4 regions of the Shinella sp. WSC3-e genome follow, and region 2 is predicted to be linked to each of the others. Evidence: predicted binding sites of a transcription regulator. Region 2 holds the regulator's gene; each other region holds the start of a gene.
The links. Region 2 encodes LexA, which represses DNA repair genes until DNA is damaged. Its sites were predicted from a motif close to TGTTCNNNNTGTGTTCNG; they were not measured.

Region 1: AABF56_RS10030 (ATP-dependent helicase) is a predicted target of LexA. The motif match lies at 2,232-2,249, and genes of this name have one in related genera.
Region 3: AABF56_RS37165 (ImuA family protein) is a predicted target of LexA. The motif match lies at 1,689-1,706, and genes of this name have one in related genera.
Region 4: AABF56_RS01300 (energy-coupling factor ABC transporter ATP-binding protein) is a predicted target of LexA. The motif match lies at 2,829-2,846, and genes of this name have one in related genera.

The regions. Positions count from the first base shown of each region.
Region 1 is NZ_OZ000530.1:2,003,784-2,008,164, reverse strand. Features, by position in the region: gene AABF56_RS10030 (ATP-dependent helicase) at 1-2,190, opposite strand, end outside; gene AABF56_RS10025 (carboxymuconolactone decarboxylase family protein) at 2,293-2,706, opposite strand; gene AABF56_RS10020 (cyclase family protein) at 2,757-3,578, opposite strand; gene AABF56_RS10015 (efflux RND transporter periplasmic adaptor subunit) at 3,878-4,381, shown strand, end outside.
Region 2 is NZ_OZ000530.1:1,389,828-1,394,208, forward strand. Features, by position in the region: gene AABF56_RS07085 (ComEC/Rec2 family competence protein) at 1-2,330, shown strand, start outside; gene lexA (transcriptional repressor LexA) at 2,321-3,040, opposite strand; gene AABF56_RS07095 (molybdopterin molybdotransferase MoeA) at 3,139-4,362, opposite strand; gene moaC (cyclic pyranopterin monophosphate synthase MoaC) at 4,362-4,381, opposite strand, start outside.
Region 3 is NZ_OZ000539.1:62,070-66,450, forward strand. Features, by position in the region: gene AABF56_RS37160 (Y-family DNA polymerase) at 1-963, opposite strand, end outside; gene AABF56_RS37165 (ImuA family protein) at 881-1,639, opposite strand; gene AABF56_RS37170 (ATP-dependent helicase) at 1,845-3,914, shown strand; gene dinB (DNA polymerase IV) at 3,955-4,381, shown strand, end outside.
Region 4 is NZ_OZ000530.1:267,672-272,052, forward strand. Features, by position in the region: gene AABF56_RS01285 (class I adenylate-forming enzyme family protein) at 1-798, opposite strand, end outside; gene AABF56_RS01290 (biotin transporter BioY) at 803-1,366, opposite strand; gene AABF56_RS01295 (energy-coupling factor transporter transmembrane component T family protein) at 1,403-2,008, opposite strand; gene AABF56_RS01300 (energy-coupling factor ABC transporter ATP-binding protein) at 2,002-2,682, opposite strand; gene AABF56_RS01305 (winged helix-turn-helix domain-containing protein) at 2,864-4,060, shown strand; gene AABF56_RS01310 (class I SAM-dependent methyltransferase) at 4,071-4,381, opposite strand, start outside.

The DNA of each region.
Region 1 (4,381 bases), 610 kb from region 2:
GCGCGTCGCATCGGTGCGGTTCGCCTGGGCACGCCGCCAGCCGGGCGTCGAATAGGCGTTCTGGAAAGGCTCCTGCTTGTCGAAGCGCGACTGGCCGTAGCCGCCGCGGCCGTAACCGCCATAGGACTGCTCGACCTCGGCCACCTCGACATGGGCTTCCGGCAGTTCGTCCAGGAACCGCGAGGGCAGGGTCGTCTGCCAGAGACCGTGGATGCGGCGGTTCGAGACGAACCAGATGTGGCAGCGGCGCTTGGCCCGCGTGATGCCGACATAGGCGAGGCGGCGTTCCTCCTCCAGCCCCGAGCGGCCGCCCTCGTCGAGCGAGCGCTGGTGCGGGAAGAGGCCTTCCTCCCAGCCGGGCAGGAAGACGGTCTCGAATTCGAGGCCCTTGGCCGAGTGCAGCGTCATGATCGAGACGGCGTCGAGGTTCTCGTTCTGCTCGGCATCCATGACGAGCGAGACATGTTCGAGGAAGCCGCGCATCGATTCGAAGGCCTCCATCGAGCGGATGAGTTCCTTGAGGTTTTCGAGGCGGCCCGGCGCCTCGGCCGACTTGTCGGCCTGCCACATGGCGGTGTAGCCGCTCTCGTCGAGGATCTGCTCGGCAAGCTCGGTGTGCGGCATGGTCTCCAGCAGCGACTGCCAGCGGCGGAAATCGGTGACGACGTCGAAGAGGGCCTTGCGCGCCTTCGGCTTCAGCTCGTCCGTCTCGATGATATCGGCGGCGGCGGCGAGCATGGGGATGTCGCGGGCGCGCGCATAGTCGTGCAGGTTGCGGATCGTCGTATCGCCGAGGCCGCGCTTCGGCGTGTTGACGATGCGCTCGAAGGCGAGGTCGTCGGCCGGCTGGCTGACCAGGCGGAAATAGGCGAGCGCGTCGCGGATCTCCAGCCGCTCGTAGAAGCGCGGGCCGCCGATGACGCGGTAGTTGAGGCCGAGCGTGACGAAACGGTCTTCGAATTCGCGCATCTGGAAGGAGGCGCGCACGAGGATCGCCATGTCGTTCAGCTTATGCTCCTTGCGCTGGAGCTGTTCGATCTCCTCGCCGACGGCGCGGGCCTCTTCCTCCGAATCCCAGGCGGCGTGCACGACGACCTTGTCGTCGTCGGGATCGCGCCGGTCGGTGAAGAGCGTCTTGCCGAGGCGATCCTCGTTGTGGGCGATGAGATGGCCGGCGGCGCCGAGGATATGGGCGGTGGAGCGGTAGTTGCGCTCCAGCTTGATGACCTTCGCGCCCGGGAAATCCTTCTCGAAGCGCAGGATGTTGTCCACCTCCGCGCCGCGCCAGCCGTAGATCGACTGGTCGTCGTCGCCGACGCAGCAGACGTTCTGCGGCGTGCCCTTCGGCCGCTGGGCGAGCAGGCGCAGCCACATGTACTGCGCGGTGTTGGTGTCCTGGTACTCGTCAACGAGGATGTAGCGGAATTTCTGGTGGTATTCGGCCAAAACATCCGGATTGGCGCGAAACAGGCGGATCGGGTGCAGCAGGAGGTCGCCGAAGTCGCAGGCGTTCAGCGTCTTCAGGCGGTTCTGGTAGGCGACGTAGAGTTCGCGGCCCTTGCCGTTGGCGAAGGCACGTGCGTCGCCCTCGGGGATCTGCGCCGGGTCGAGGCCCTTGTTCTTCCAGGTGTCGATCATGCCGGCGAACTGTTTTGCCGGCCAGCGCTTGTCGTCGATGCCTTCTGCCTGGATGATCTGCTTGATCAGCCGCACAACGTCGTCGGTATCGAGAATGGAGAAATCCGACCGGAGGCCGACGAGTTCGGCATGGCGGCGCAGCAGCTTGACGCCGATCGAGTGGAAGGTGCCGAGCCAGGGCATGCCCTCGACGGCGCCGCCGACGAGGAGGCCGATGCGCTCCTTCATCTCGCGTGCCGCCTTGTTGGTGAAGGTCACGGCCAGCATCTGGCTGGGGAAGGCGCGGCCGGTGGCGAGGATATGGGCGATGCGGGTGGTGAGCACGCGCGTCTTGCCGGTGCCGGCGCCGGCGAGCACCAGCACGGGGCCGTCGAGCGTTTCCACGGCCTCGCGCTGCTCGGGGTTGAGGCCGGAGAGATAATCCGGCGCCCGGTGCGCATCGCGCGCCGCCATGGCGCGCGCGGCGATGCCGCCGGCGGGCTTGGCCGGAGGCTTGCCGGCCAGCTGCGGGTCCTCGTCGAAGAAGGGAATGTCGTCGTAACCGCTGATCATGCGGCTCAATGTAGTGATTCGGTCCCGAAAGGCCAGTTTTCCGTTCTGCTTTTATTCCGCGGGGAAGAAGAATGGCCGCAGGATTGTGGAAAGCGGCGGCCTTCAGGCCCTTGCGCGGTCGGCGTCGAAGACGTCGTCCACGGGCACCTGCAGGGCGGTGGCGAGCTGGTTCGTCTTGCCGGCGAGCGAGACGATGGACAGCAGCTCGGCATAGTGCGCATCCGTCATGCCCTTGGCTTTCGCGGCGGCGGTGTGGGAATGGACGCAGTAGCTGCAGCCGTTCGTCACCGAGACGGCGATGTAGAGCATTTCCTTGACCAGCGGATCGAGCGCCGAGGGCGTCGCCATGACGGCCTTCACCTCCGCCCAGGTGCGCTCCAGCAGCGCCGGGTCGAAGGCGAGGTAGCGCCACATATTGTTGACGAAGTCCGATTTGCGGGTGGCGCGGATGTCGTCGAACACCGCCTTGACGCGCGGGTCGGCTTCCATATCGTCGGCGGGCTTGACGGTGCTCATGGTTCCTCCGGGGGAATGGGCCGGCGGCGGAACCGCCGGCCGGATGGGGATCAGGCCAGCGCGATGGCGCGGGTCGGGCCGCCCGTGCCGCCGCGCACCTTGGGCGCGCCGACGATGAGGGTCGCGCCCCTGGCCGGAAGCTCTCCCAGATTGGCGGCCGCCTCAAGCCCCCAGTGGCCCGAGGCGAGCCAGGAATAGTGCGTCGCGAAATCCGGCGAGATGCCGTAGTCGAGCGAGAGCGTATCGACGGCGATGCCGACCGCGCTCGAATTTTCCGCGAGATACTGCACCGCTTCGACATGGAAGCCGGGGAAGTGCATCTTTCCCTCGCCATCGGCATTGCGGAACTTGTCGGTGCCGAGATGCTTGTCCCAGCCGGAAAGCAGCGCGACGCAGGCCTTTTCCGGCAGCTCGCCGTTGGCCGCGATCCAGGCCTTGATGTCGTCCGGCGTCAGCTGCGCATCGGCATTGGCGGCGGCCTTCTCCCGGATGTCGATGATGGCGAGCGGCACCACGAGATCGGAGACCGGGATTTCCGCCACCGACTTGCCGTCCTCGGAGAAATGCAGCGGCGCGTCGAGATGGGTGCCGGTATGCTCGTTCACGCGCAGTTCGAAGAGATTGAACTTGTGTTCCTTGTAATTGAACTTCTGCTCGCGCCAGAACTGCTGCTCCCCAAAAAAGGTCGGAAATTCCTCGTAGAGCTCATGGGTGAGGTCCGTTGCCTTCGTCGGCGCCTGGGCGAGCGCCGGGCTGAGCGCCCCGGAGCTTGCGGCCGCGACCGTGGCAGCGCCCGCGGCAGCGGCGCGGAAAAAGCTCCTCCTCGAAAGCATGCGGTTCTTGACGGTATCGATGACGCAGGCGTCACACATGGAATTCCCCCTGTCGTTCAATGCGTTGATGAAAGAATACTGAAATAGGGCTTGGCCGCCGGGGCCGGGAAAAAGCTACCACAAGCGCAGGAGGCGTCCAGTCATGTGCGTGCTCGCGGAAGGGGCGGGACGGGAAGATTCCTCCGCCTTTTCTTACATTTCGGTAACAGAGCAGCCTGCCAATCTTACATTTCGGTAATGATCACATTCTTTCATTGCCCGTTCATTTTCAAAGCGGGATACTTGGCCTATGTCGCGCCGCAACAGGTGACGGTTCGCTTCCTTCGGAGACAGATTGCATGCGGGTTTGGAAACAGCTCCTCATAAGCCTCGGCGTCCTTTCGGCCGGGGTCTTGCTCTGGGGTCGCTTCGTGCCCGGGGCAAATGCCACGCTGGAGGCCACGGGCCTGCCCGGCACGCTCGTCGCGGCCATCGCGCCGGCCGGCGAAGGCGAGGCGCAGGGCGGCCGCGAAGGTGGCCGCCGCGGCGGCTTCGGCGGCGGCCCGGCGCTTGTCGCCACCAAGCCTGTGGCCATGTCCGTCGTCAACGACCGGCTCAACGCCATCGGCGACGGCGAGGCGATCCGCACGGTAACCGTCACGCCCTATGCCACCGGGAACCTCACGGAAGTGCTGGTGAAATCCGGCGACCGGGTGGAGCAGGGGCAGGTGATCGCCCGCCTCGACAGCGATGAGCAGCGCATAACCGCCGACCAGGCGCGCGTGGCGCGCGACAGCGCTAGGCAGAAGCTGACGCGCATCGAGAACCTGAAATCCACCATGAGCACCGCCGAGCTGCAGGAC
Region 2 (4,381 bases):
TGCGGCACGCGGCAATGCGTCTCCGGGGCGCGGCTGCCGCGCGGCAGGCGGGCGCGGCAGCCCTTGCGGAGGAGCGCGCCCACGGCCACTTCTTCCTCTTCGTTCCGGTCTTTCTCGGCGCCGGGGCCGCTTTCTGGTTTGCCGTCGCCTCCGATCCGCCGCTTCTTGCCATACTCCTCTCCGCCTCACTCGCCTTCTGGCCGGCCTGGCGCCTGCGCCACCGGGAAGACTGGGTCGCGCTTGTGGCCGCCGCGGCGTTTCTGGTTCCCGCCGGCATGCTGCTGGCCGCGCTTGAAAGCGCCCGGCTCGGCACGGTCATCCTTGACGCGCCGGTTACCACCGAGATCCATGGCCGCGTGCTCTCGCGCGAAAGCGATGAACGCGGTGCGATCCGTTATCGCATCGCGCTCGATGCGACGCGCGATCCCGTGCTGAAGCGGCAACCCGCCGTGGTGACGCTGCTGGCCCGCAGCCGGCACGCGCCGATCCCGATCGGCGGCGGCATAACCGGGCGCGCCCGGCTCGGCCCGCCCTCCGGCCCGGCGCTTTCGGGTCTCAACGACTTCGCCTTCGACGCGTATTTCGCCGGCACCGGGGCGGTCGGCTATTTCTACCGCGCGCCGGGCACGGCCGCGGTGGCCGATCCGGGGCTTGCCGACCGGATCCGGCAGGAGATCGCCACATGGCGCAACAACCTCACCGAGCACATCCGCGGCCGCATCGGGGGCGATGCCGGGGCGATCGCCGCGGCACTGGTGACGGCCGAACAGCGGGCGATCGGCGTGGAGACGGTGGAGGCGCTGCGGCAGGCGGGGCTTGCCCATGTGCTCGCCATTTCCGGGCTCAACATGGTGCTTGCCGCCGGCACCTTCCTCGTCGGCGCGCGCGTCGTGATGGCGTTGATCCCGGGCTTCTCCGAGCGTTATCCCGCCAAGAAGATCGCCGCCGCCGGGGCGCTCGTCATGGTGACGCTCTACATCCTCGTCTCGGGCGGCGCGATCTCCGCCGTGCGTTCCTGGATCATGATCTGCGTCATGCTCGTCGCGGTGCTGTTCGGCCGGTCCGCGATCAGCCTGCGCAACGTGGCACTTTCGGCGATCCTCATCCTGGTCGCGACGCCGTCCGCCGTCACCAATCCCGGCTTCCAGATGTCCTATGCGGCGACGCTCGGGCTCGTCGCCGGCTATGCGGCCTGGCGCGAACGCCCCGTCCGGCGGGAGGACGGGGGAGGGCGCCTGAAACTCTTCGGCGGCGCGCTCGGCCGCTTCTTCGGCGGGCTCATGCTGTCCTCGCTGATCGGCGGGTTCTCGACCCTGATCTATTCCATCGGCCACTTCCACCGCATCCCGGCCTACGGGCTGGCCGGCAACCTGCTCGCCATGCCCGTCATCAGCGCCGTCGTCATGCCCTTCGGTCTCGTCGCCGTGCTCTTGATGCCCCTTGGCCTCGATGCGGTGCCCTTCGCGATCATGGGCAAGGGCATCGAGTGGATGATCGCCCTTTCGACATGGGTCGCGAACTGGAAGGGCGAGATCGTCACCGGCCGCATTGCGCCCGCCGCCTTCCTTCTGGTCGGCCTCGGCGGCGGCCTTGTCTGCATCCTGCGCACGCGGCTGCGCCATGCGGGAACGTTGCTTGTCGGCCTCGGCCTCGCCATCGCCTGCTGGCCGGCCGGACGCGATGCGCCGGAGGCGCTGGTGTCGGAGGACGGCCGCCTCGTCGCCATCCTTCATGGCGAAACCGTCGCGACGAACCGTGCGCGGCCGCCGGACTTCATCTATGCGCAGTGGCGGCGCGCCCTCCGGCTCGGCGATCTTGCAAAACCGGACATCCGCCGGAGCGCGGGATTGACTATCGAGGACGCGGGCGAGCCCTCCGGTGCAACCGGAGACCGGAAACGGCCCCGGCGCAAGGCCGACCGGCAAAAGGCGAGGGACGCCATGGCCGCGGCTTTCACGGCGGCGAGAGAGGGCGACAATTTCGTTTGCGAGGCAAAGGCATTCTGCGCCGCCGTCTCGCCGAGCGGCTGGCGGATCGTCACCCTGGACGACGTCGCCTTCCTGGGCACGGCCTGCGACGCCGCCGATCTCGTCGTCGTTCCCTTTGCCCTCCGGCTGGAGGTCTGCCGTTCGGGCGCCCGCCTGGTGACGGCGCGTCATCTGAGGCGAACCGGCGCCCTCGAGATCCGGCCGGATCCTGAAGGCGCATCCGGCGCTCTCTCCGGGGCCGACATCACGCCGGCCGTCGAAAGCTTAGCCCGGCCGTGGTCCCGCCATCGCACCTATGACTGGCGCACCGGCACCTTCGATCTTCCGAAGGATCAGTTGTAGCGGCGGATGAGGCCGACCAGCTTGCCCTGGATCTTCACGCGGTCCGGCCCGAAGATGCGGGTCTCGTAGGCTGGGTTTGCCGCTTCGAGCGCGATGGACGCGCCCTTGCGGCGGAAGCGCTTCAAGGTCGCCTCCTCGTCGTCGACAAGCGCCACGATGATTTCACCGGGATTGGCGCTGCTGGCATTGCGGATGATGACCGTGTCGCCGTCGAGAATGCCGGCCTCGATCATCGAGTCGCCCTTGACCTCCAGCGCATAGTGCTCACCGTTGCCGATCATCTCGGCCGGCACGGTGATGTCATGCGTGTTGTTCTGGATGGCGGAGATCGGCACGCCGGCGGCGATGCGGCCCATGACCGGTACGGAGACGGAAGACGGGATCTCCGCGATCGGCGTGCGCTGCGGCGGGGCGGCGGCCGGGGCCTGCTTGCCGCGGCTGCCCTCGATGACCGCCGGCGAAAAGCCGCGGCGCGGCTGCAGGCTCTGGGTATAGGCCTCGGGAAGCTTGATCACCTCCAGCGCGCGGGCCCGGTTGGGCAGGCGCCGGATGAAGCCGCGCTCCTCCAGCGCCGTGATGAGGCGGTGGATGCCGGACTTGGAGGCGAGATCCAGCGCATCCTTCATCTCGTCGAAGGAGGGGGGAATGCCGGACTCCTTCATCCGTTCATGAATGAACAGGAGAAGTTCCTGTTGTTTGCGCGTGAGCATGGCCCCTCCACCGAGAATCGTGTGAAACAAATCCAGAACAGACACTATCTGTTCCATATGTGTTCCGCAAGGGGTTGCTGAAACAATAATAGTACTGTTCAGGCGGCAGGTTCGCGCAGCAGAAGAACCGTGCAGGGCGTGCCCGCCGGGGCCGCCGGGGCGTGGGGCGGGCGGACGAGCAGGCCTTCGGAGACGGCGAACGCCTTCATCATCGAGGAATCCTGCTTGTCGAGGGGCGTGACGAGCAGTTCGCCGGCGGGGCCGCGGGCGATGCGCGCGCGGACATAGTCCTGCCGGTGGTCGTTCTCCTTGAGCGGCACGGCGGCGACGGCCGGATGTTGCCGGTCTTTCGCCGGCAGGCGGGCGAGACGGCGCACGAGGGGAGCGAGGAAGAGATGCGAGCAGACGAGGCTCGAAACGGGATTGCCGGGCAGGCCCACCACCTGGACCGCGCCGAGGCGGCCGACCATCAGGGGTTTTCCCGGGCGCATGGCGATGCGCCAGAAATCGAGTTCCATGCCCGCCTCGCCGAGCACGGGCTGCACGAGGTCGAAATCCCCGACGGAGGCGCCGCCGAGCGTGACGAGCACGTCGATATCCTGCGTCAGCGCGTGGCGAACGGCCTCCAGCAGCGCCTGCCTGTCGTCGCGAACGATGCCGAGGTCGATCACCTCCGCGCCGGCCTCCCGGGCGAGGGCGGCGACGCCGTAGGTGTTGGAGGCGATGATCTGGCTGGCGCCGGGCGGCGTGCCGGGCGGCACGAGCTCGTCGCCGGTGGCGAGCAGGGCGATGCGGGGGCGGGCATAGACCGGCAAGACGGGGTGGTTCATCGCCGCCGCCACGGTCAGCCGGCCGGCATCGAGCACGTCGCCGGCCTTCAGGACGACCTCGCCCTCGGAGAAATCCTGGCCGCGGGGACGGATGTGGCGGCCCTTCGGGGTGAGGAAGGTGGTGCGGATGCGGCCGTCTTCCAGCACCGCGGCATCTTCCTGCAGCAGAACGGTATCGGCGAAGGCCGGCAGCGGGGCGCCGGTGAAGATGCGCACCGCCTCGCCGGGCGCCGCGATGCCCTCGAAGGCATGGCCGGCCGAGGAGAGGCCGACGACCGACAGGACGGAGCCGAGCACGGCGATGTCCGCATGGCGCACCGCATAGCCGTCCATGGCGGAATTGTCGAAGGGCGGCTGCGTCAGCCGTGCGGCGATGTCTTCGGCGAGCACGCGGCCGTCGGCCTCGTGCAGCCCAACCGTCTCCGTCCGCCGCGTCGGCCGGGCGGCGGAAAGCAGGCGGTCGAGGGCGTCCGCGACGCTGAGGAGGGACATCAGCCGGCGTCTCCGCGCC
Region 3 (4,381 bases), on a different replicon from region 2:
CTCAATCCGATCGCAGAGCAGTTTCGACAAGCGTTCTGGATCGCGCACCGGCTTGGCGAGACCGGCGCGAAGATGCTGGCGCGTATTGTCGACCCGGTGGATGGCAAGGTCACAGCGGCGCGCCCCAAGGCCATTCTCCGCCAGCTTGACCGAGAGCTGATCGACCAGCCGCCTGACATATTTTGCGATGGTCTCCGCCGCGCCGATGGGCTCCGCGAAATTTTTCGACACCTCGACCAGTTCCGGCGTGCGGATCGGTTCGATCGGCTCGGCGATCCGGCCGAACAACTGGTCGAGCCGGCGTGCTGGGTCTGCCCCAAAGCGCAGGGTGAGCGGCGCACGCGGCATGGCGGAAAGCTGGCCGACTGTATCGATGCCGAGAACCCGAAGGCCCTGGACCGTCTCGGCCGGAAGCCGCAAGGCGAGGATCGGCAGGTCGACCACGGCTTTCGCCACATTGCCGACCGGAACCACGGTCGCCTCCGCCGAGATCAGCCGGGCGATCGCGTGCGAGGCGCCCCAGGTATCCGAGACGGCCGCTCTTGCTGTCAGGCCATGGCCACGCAGCCGATTGACCAGGCCCGTGATGAGGAGATCCTCGCCGCCCTGGAGATGGTCGGCGCCCTCGGTGTCGATGACCAGGCCGTCAGCGCCATCGATGGCCACCACCGGGCTATATTGCCGAAGCGCCCAGAGCGCGAGCCGCTCGAGCGCGGCCGCATCTTCGGCCGGTGCGGCATCGACCATCGTGAGATCGGCGACCATGGCCTGCGCCTTGCTCGCCGGCATTCCGACGCGCAGCCCGAGCTTCATGGCAGCCGGATCGGCAGCCGAGATCCAGCGCTTCGATCCACGCCGCGCGATCACGACGAGCGGCTTGTCAGCCGGCAAGGCTTCGCCAGCGTGTCGTCTGATCCGCTCTGTCGCCAGATGTGGGAAGTAGACAGATACGACCCGTGTCATCAGGGGCTCCAATTTCGAATTCGGCGCATTCGCCTGCTTTGACGCGCATCAGTTCCGCCAGCCACCGCGCCCGCCCGACGCCGGCCACCGGCAACCGCTCGGACGGCAAGGTGCTGATGCGCCAGCGTGTGGTTGAGGCCGTCGGCTGCCCATAGTCCGACGCCTCGTTTTGCCGCCGCCAGCGCCGCAGCACGATCGCCATGCTGCCGGTCTTCTCCGCCGCGAGCTGCAGGCGGCGCGAGGCTGTCATCGACAGGCGGACGAGCTCGCCGACGACGCAGGAGAGACCGCCGAAAGACAGCCCCTCCTCCATGGAGGACAGCACCTCCACCTCCCGATCGCTTTCGCAGAAAACGACCCGGTCAGGATGAAGGCCGGCCTGCGAGATCGCCGGGAAGAAGAGGTCCGGGCGCGTCATGCACCACAAGACCTTACCCTTCGTCCGGGCGGCGACGCCCGCGGAAAACAGCGCGGCAGCCGCACCGTCGACCGTGCCGCCTCCCCCGCCGGCAACCTCATGCAGTGCGCCGATGGCCAGCCCTCCTCCCGGCAAGGCCCGGTCGATCTCCGGAACGGCAAAGGGCAGCACGGAGCGGGCGCGAGCGACCCCGCCTTCAAGCTGGCCAATGCGCTCGCGAAGCTCGGCAAGCACGGGATTGAGGGCATGGTTGGCCACGGCAGAATTGTTGCTCCTTCAGGGTTTTCAGCCGTCCTTTAAGCTGATACGTTCTTTATTTGTTCCGATTGGCGAAGTGAGTCAATCGAGCCTCCGACCGGGAAGTCTTCACGCAGCTAAGGCGTTGAAACGAATCCGATAGCTGCATCAAGGGGATATCCGGCGCTCGGAGGGACAGGAAAATTTTCTCAGGCGCTGGGGACACATGACGGCGACATATCTCGACAAACTCAACGACCGCCAGCGGGAGGCGGTCGAGCATGGCGTCGGTCTGGCGGATGGCGCGATCGGTGGGCCGCTGCTGATCATCGCGGGCGCCGGCTCCGGCAAAACAAGCACGCTAGCGCACCGCGTCGCGCATCTGATCGTCAATGGCGCCGATCCGCGCCGCATCCTGCTGATGACGTTTTCCCGCCGCGCGGCTACGGAAATGACGCGCCGCGTGCAGAGGATCTGCCGGCAGGTGCTTGGCGATAATGCCGCGATCATGACCGATGCACTCGCATGGGCAGGGACTTTCCATGGCATCGGTGCACGGCTCTTACGCATGTATGCGGAACAGATCGGGCTCGGTGTCGATTTCACGATCCATGACCGAGAAGACAGCGCGGACCTGATGAACATTGTCCGCCACCAGCTCGGATTCTCGAAGACAGAAAACCGCTTCCCCACCAAGGGCACCTGCATCGCGATCTATTCGCGGGTGGTCAACTCGGAGGCGTCGATCGGCGAGGTCCTGAAGGCTTCCTATCCATGGGCTGTCGAATGGGAGCGCGAGCTGAAGGAGCTTTTTGCCGGCTATGTCGAAGCCAAGCAGGCGCAGAACGTCATGGATTACGACGACCTCCTTCTCTACTGGGCGCAGATGCTCTCGGACCCGGACCTGGCGGACGACGTAGGCGGTCGCTTCGATTACGTGTTGGTGGACGAATACCAGGATACCAATCGCCTGCAGGCTGCCATCCTGATGTCGCTGAAGCCGGGCGGGCGGGGCCTCACGGTCGTCGGCGACGACGCGCAATCGATCTATTCGTTCCGTGCGGCGACCATCCGCAATATCCTCGATTTCCCGAACGAGTTTTCGCCGAAGCCGGCCGACGTCATCACGCTCGACCGCAACTACCGTTCGACGCAGCCGATCCTGGCGGCGGCCAATGGCGTTATCGGCCTGGCCCGGGAGCGCTATACGAAAAACCTCTGGACCGATCGCGCATCGGAGCAGCGGCCGCTGTTGGTCACGGTGAAGGACGAGACGGACCAGGCCGCCTATATCGTCGAGCAGGTGCTGGCCAACCGCGAGGTGGGTGTTCCCCTGAAGCAGCAGGCCGTGCTATTCCGCAGCTCCAACCATTCCAGCGCGCTTGAAATCGAGCTGACCCGCCGGAACGTGCCCTTCGTGAAGTACGGTGGCTTGAAATTCCTCGATGCCGCCCACGTCAAGGACCTGCTCGCCGTTCTGCGCTTTGCCCAGAACCCGCGCGATCGCGTTGCCGGCTTCCGGTTGCTCCAGCTTCTTCCGGGCGTCGGGCCGCAGACGGCCGGCAGGATCCTCGACACGATTACCGCCGATCCAGAGCCGCTTCAGTCGCTCGCCGAGATCCCGCCGCCGCCCAAGAGCGGTGACGACTGGCCCGCCTTCGTCACGCTCGTTTCCGCCTTGCGCAAGGCCGAGGCCGGCTGGCCGGCGGAGATCGGCGCGGTGAGGATGTGGTACGAGCCGCATCTCGACCGCATTCACGAGGATGCGGACACGCGCAAGGCCGATCTCCTTCAGCTCGAACAGATCGCCAGCGGCTATCCAAGCCGGGAACGCTTCCTGACGGAACTGACCCTTGATCCCCCGGACGCCACCAGCGACCAGGCCGGCGTGCCACTGCTCGACGAGGACTATCTGATCCTCTCAACCATCCACTCGGCCAAGGGACAGGAGTGGCGGTCGGTGTTCATGCTCAACGTCATCGACGGCTGCATTCCGTCCGACCTGGGCACGGGGACAACCGCCGAGCTGGAAGAGGAACGCCGGCTACTCTATGTCGGCATGACGCGGGCGCGCGACAGCCTCGCCCTCATCACGCCGCTGCGCTTCTATACCTATGGGCAGAATTCCCAGGGCGATCGTTACGTCTCGGTCTCAAAGAGCCGATTCATTCCTGCAACCTTGTTGCAATATTTCGAGGTGACAAGCTGGCCCAAGATCAGCGCAGCAGCCGGCGAACGGAGCACGCGGAACGTCCGCATCGATGTGGGTGCACGGATGCGCTCGATGTGGCAATGACGCAGTCCGAGAAGGATGCGAGAACACGCGAACTGGGGCTATGGACAGACGGGACGCGATCGAAACGACGGCAGTGAATTCGGAACGCGAAGAGAGGATCCGGCGCATCATCCATGTGGACATGGATGCGTTCTATGCCTCCGTCGAACAGCGCGACAATCCGGACCTGCGCGGCAAGCCGGTTGCCGTCGGCAGCTCCGCGGCGCGCGGCGTCGTCGCTGCTGCCAGTTACGAGGCACGCGCCTTTGGAGTACGCTCCGCCCTCCCGTCCGTGACCGCGAAACGGCGCTGCCCGGACCTCATATTCGTGCCGCCGCGTTTTGACGTCTACCGCGCCGTCTCCGGGCAAATCCGCGAGATTTTCTCCGAGCACACGGACCTGATCGAACCGCTCTCCTTGGATGAAGCCTATTTGGATGTGACGGAAAACAAGCAGGGCATCCCGATCGCCACTGAAATCGCAACCA
Region 4 (4,381 bases), 1.1 Mb from region 2:
CGCACCGGCAATGGTGATGGCCGTGACGCCGGTCACCGGGGGCTCCGCGGCGAGCCGGCGCAGCATGGTCGGCACCAGGACGAGGCGGCGGATCGTGTTCGCCCGGATCGTCGCCAGCGCCGCATCCGGATCGAAATGCGCGGCGGAATGAAAGGCACCGCCGGCAAGCAGCGTCTCGGTCATCGCATAGAGCGCAAGGCCATGGGCGAGCGGGCCGGGGGCATAGGTTCTCACCGTCCGGTCGATGCCGAAGAAGGGCGCGCCCATGGCAAGGCTGGTCCGCCAGGAGCGCCGGTCGCGGATGATCGGCTTCGGATCGGCCGTCGTGCCCGAGGTGAAGACGATGAGGAACGGAGCGTCGGCCGCCCCTTCCGGCAGGGGCTGCGTGTCCAGTGCGGCGCTTTCGGCGATCACGTCCCGCGCATCGCCGTGCCGGCTCTCGACGACGAGGTCCGCTCCATGGGCCGTGACAAGAAGGTCGGGGTCGATTTTCCCGATCAGGCGCTGGCGCTGCGCCTCCGGCAGGTGCGGGTCGATCAGCGCGGCGCAATGGGTGCCGGCCGTCGCGGCCGCGAAGGCGGCGGGAAAGAGTGCGTGGTTGCCGGTCATGATCGCGACCAGCCGGTCTTTCGGCCCGATGGCGCTGCGCCCCTGCGGGGCGAGATCGGCGAAGGCGGCGTGAAGCCGCCGGGCGGTCGCCGTGAGCGTGCCATAGGAAAGAACCCGGTCCTCCAGGTGGAAGGTCGGGTTCGCGGGGCTTTCGGCGGCGTGCCGTTCGAGGGCGCCGGAAAGCGGCATCGGCTCAGGCGCGCTGCGGCAGCAGCGGATAGCCGGCGAGCACGGCGCGGCCGGCCAGCATGGCGACGAAGGCCTTGATGAGATCGCCGGGCACGAAGACCATCGAGGCGAGGGCCGTCTCGAAGAAGGCCTTGCCGCTCATATAGGCGAGCCACGGAATGCCGAAGAGGTAGACGACCGCGATGCCGCCGGCGACCGAGGCGGCGAGGAAGGCGAGGAACTGCGCCAGCTCCGGCTGGTCTTCCCGCACGAAGCGCTCGGCGATCAGGCCGCAGACATAGGCGCCGAAGAACCAGCCGACGAGATAGCCGGCCGTCGGCCCGGCAAAGACGGCAAGGCCGCCGCGCCCGCCAGACAGGACCGGCAGGCCGATCGCCACGAGCAGCAGCACGAGCAGCACGGCCGCCGCGCCGCGCCTGGCGCCGAGAATGCAGCCGGCGAGCATGACGCCGAGCGTCTGCGCGGTGATCGGCACCGGAATGAAGCCGAGCGTGAGCGGCGGCAGCAGGCCCAGCACCACGATGATCGCGGCGAAGAGGGCGACGAGGACGATGTCTCTGGTGGTCATGTCGGGTTCCCCGGTGGACAAAATAGGGTCGAATGGTTAGTGCCGCCGAAAGCCGCGCGCGTCAATCGCCATGGCGATCGTATCGGCGTCCTTCAGCGTCAGGATGATGAGCGGCACGAGGGTGGTCAATGGCCGGACCGGCAGGCCGCGCGCCCGGTGCGCGTCCGCGATCTCGCCATAGCGCGCGAAGATCTCCGGCACGAAGCGGATGACGAGGCCGACCGCCAGACTCACATCGGCCGCGCGCACGAAGCCGAAGCGCTCGAGCGGCGTCAGGAGCCGGGTGATCTCGTCCATGAAGGCGGAGATGGAGGTCGTGGCGGTGACGGCGGCGGCGAGCAGGACCAGCGCGCTCAGCCGGCAGAGGACGACCAGCGCCTCCTGCAGCGAATGGAACGCATAGTTCGCGGCCGCGACGAGGAGCACCGTGAAGAGCACGAAGCGCACGCGCCGCAGGGCCTCGCGAAAGCCGATGCCGGTCGAAAGGTAGAGGAAGGCGGAAAGCCCGAGCGCCGGCACGAGGATGCGCAGGTCCGAAACGAGGAAGAGCCCGATCGCGGCGGCGAAGAGCAGGGCCAGCTTGCCGCGCACGGGCATGCGGTGCAGCGGCGAATTCCCCTCGATGTCGAGCCCGTTCAGCATGCCGCGATCTCCCGGTAGGCGCGGATCGCCTCCGCCGGCCGGTCGTCGGCCGCAAGCCGGCCCTCGTGGAAGACCAGCACCCGGTCGAAACCGTCGAGCAACGCGAGGTCGTGCGTGATGACGAGCACCTGTTCCGGCAGGCCCGCCACCGTGCGCTCGATGAGCGCGCGGTTCTTCAGGTCGAGCTGGTTGGTCGGCTCGTCGAGGATCAGGAGGTCCGGGCCGGTGACGAGCACGCTGGCGATCGCGCCGAGCTGCGTCTCGCCGCCGGAAAGCTCGTGCACGCGCCGCCGCGCCAGGTGGGTTATGCCGAAGCGGGCAAGCACCGCCTCCGTCCGCTCGGCGATCTCCGCCTTGCCGAGGCCGCGGTTCTTGAGGCCGAAGGCGATGTCCTCGGCAAGGATCGGCAGGATCATCTGGTGCTGCGGGTTCTGGAAGATGAACCCGGTTTTTCCGCGCGCGGCGCTCTCGTCCTTCACGGTGTCCAGCCCGTCGACCGTCACCGTGCCGCCCGTCGGCTTGACGAGGCCGTTGATCAGCCGCGCCATGGTGGTCTTGCCCGAACCGTTGAGCCCGACGACGCCGATGCGCGGTTCGCTCAGCGCAAGCGTCAGCGGATGTAGCGCGGCGCGCCCGGCATAGGTCACCGTTGCGGCGGAGAAGACGATATCCAAGAGCGGGGTCCCGTTTCGCGGATGCTAGGGGAGCTATAGGCAATTCTACCGCATGTGCGAAGAGGTTTTCCGCGCCGGCCTGTGCGATAAGCGACAATCGGGCGAAAGGCAAAACGGCCGATCCCCGCATTCCTGTCGGAATCGGGTGGAACAAACCAAGAATATGTGCCTATCATCCACCATGACGATTCTCCTCTCCAACGCCGAGGCCCGGCGTATCTTTCTCGCCCGGCAGGGCCTAAGCGCGCCGCCCGGCCGCGTTCTCGGCAAGGCCGGCCTGCTGAACCTCATCCACGACATCGGCTTCGTGCAGGTGGACAGCATCGCCACCGTGGAGCGGGCGCATCACCAGATCCTGTTCTCGCGCAACCAGACCTACCGGCGCGAGCACCTGACGGCGCTGCTGGAGAAGGACGGCGAGCTCTTCGAGAACTGGACGCACGACGCCTCGGTCATCCCGAGCGCCTTCTTCCGCTACTGGAAGCATCGCTTCCGCCGCGAGGACGCCGCCATCATCGAGCGCTGGCGCAAATGGCGCGGCGAGGGGTTCGAGGCGGCCTTCGACGAGACCTATGCGCGCATCGCTTCCGGCGGCGCCGTGCTGTCGCGTGATCTCAAGGCGGACGATCACAAGTCCGGCGGCTGGTGGAACTGGCATCCGAACAAGACGGCGCTGGAATATCTCTGGCGCACCGGCAAGGTGGCGATCGCCCGGCGCGAGAACTTCCAGAAGGTCTACGACCTCGTCGAGCGCGTGCTGCCGGCCCGTCATCATGCGCCGGATGTCGAGCACGACGCCTTCGTCGACTGGGCCTGCCGCAGCGCGCTGGAGCGGCTGGGTTTTGCCACCCATGGCGAGATCGCCGCCTTCTGGGACCTCGTCTCGCCGGACGAGGCCAGGGCCTGGGTGGAGGCGCATCGCGAGGAGCTGCGCCCCGTCGCCATCGCGCCGGCGGATGGCGGCAAGCCGCGCGCCTCCCATGCCTTCGCCGATTTCCCGGCCTGCCTCGGCGACGTTCCCGATCCGCCCGCCCGCCTGCGCGTGCTCTCGCCCTTCGATCCGCTGATCCGCGACCGCAACCGCACCGAAAGGCTGTTCGGCTATTTCTACCGCATCGAGATCTTCGTGCCGGAGCCGAAGCGGCAATACGGCTACTACGTCTTCCCGCTGCTCGAAGGCGACCGCCTCGTCGGCCGTATCGACATGAAGGCCGACCGCAAGGGCGGCACGCTCGACGTCAAGCGGCTGTGGTGGGAACCGAAGGTGCGCGCCTCGGCCGGCCGGATGGAGAGGCTGGAGGCGGAACTGGCGCGCGTGGCGAAATTCGCGGGCGTCGAGGACGTCCGGTGGCTGGACGGGGCGAGGGCGGACGCGTGATGGCGGGCGGTCAGCCCGCCTTCCGGTAGCGGCGGGCGACATAGGCCACCTGCCCGGTGGCGAGGCCCTTGTAGAGGATCGAGCCCCTGGAGCCGGAAAATTCGGACATGAAGCGTCGCATCAGGCGCAGCCGGCCGATACGCTCCCGCTTGCGCGCCTCGGCCGCATCGAGAGCCGCCACGACGCCCGCGGAAAGATCGCGTTCGCCCACCTTCTCCAGCCCCGGGGCGCCCAGCTGGTCGTCGAGTTCCGCAAGGCTGGCCCTGGCGCGCATGTCGGCGAAGGTGAACCAGCCGCCCGGCGCCAGCACGCGGGCCACTT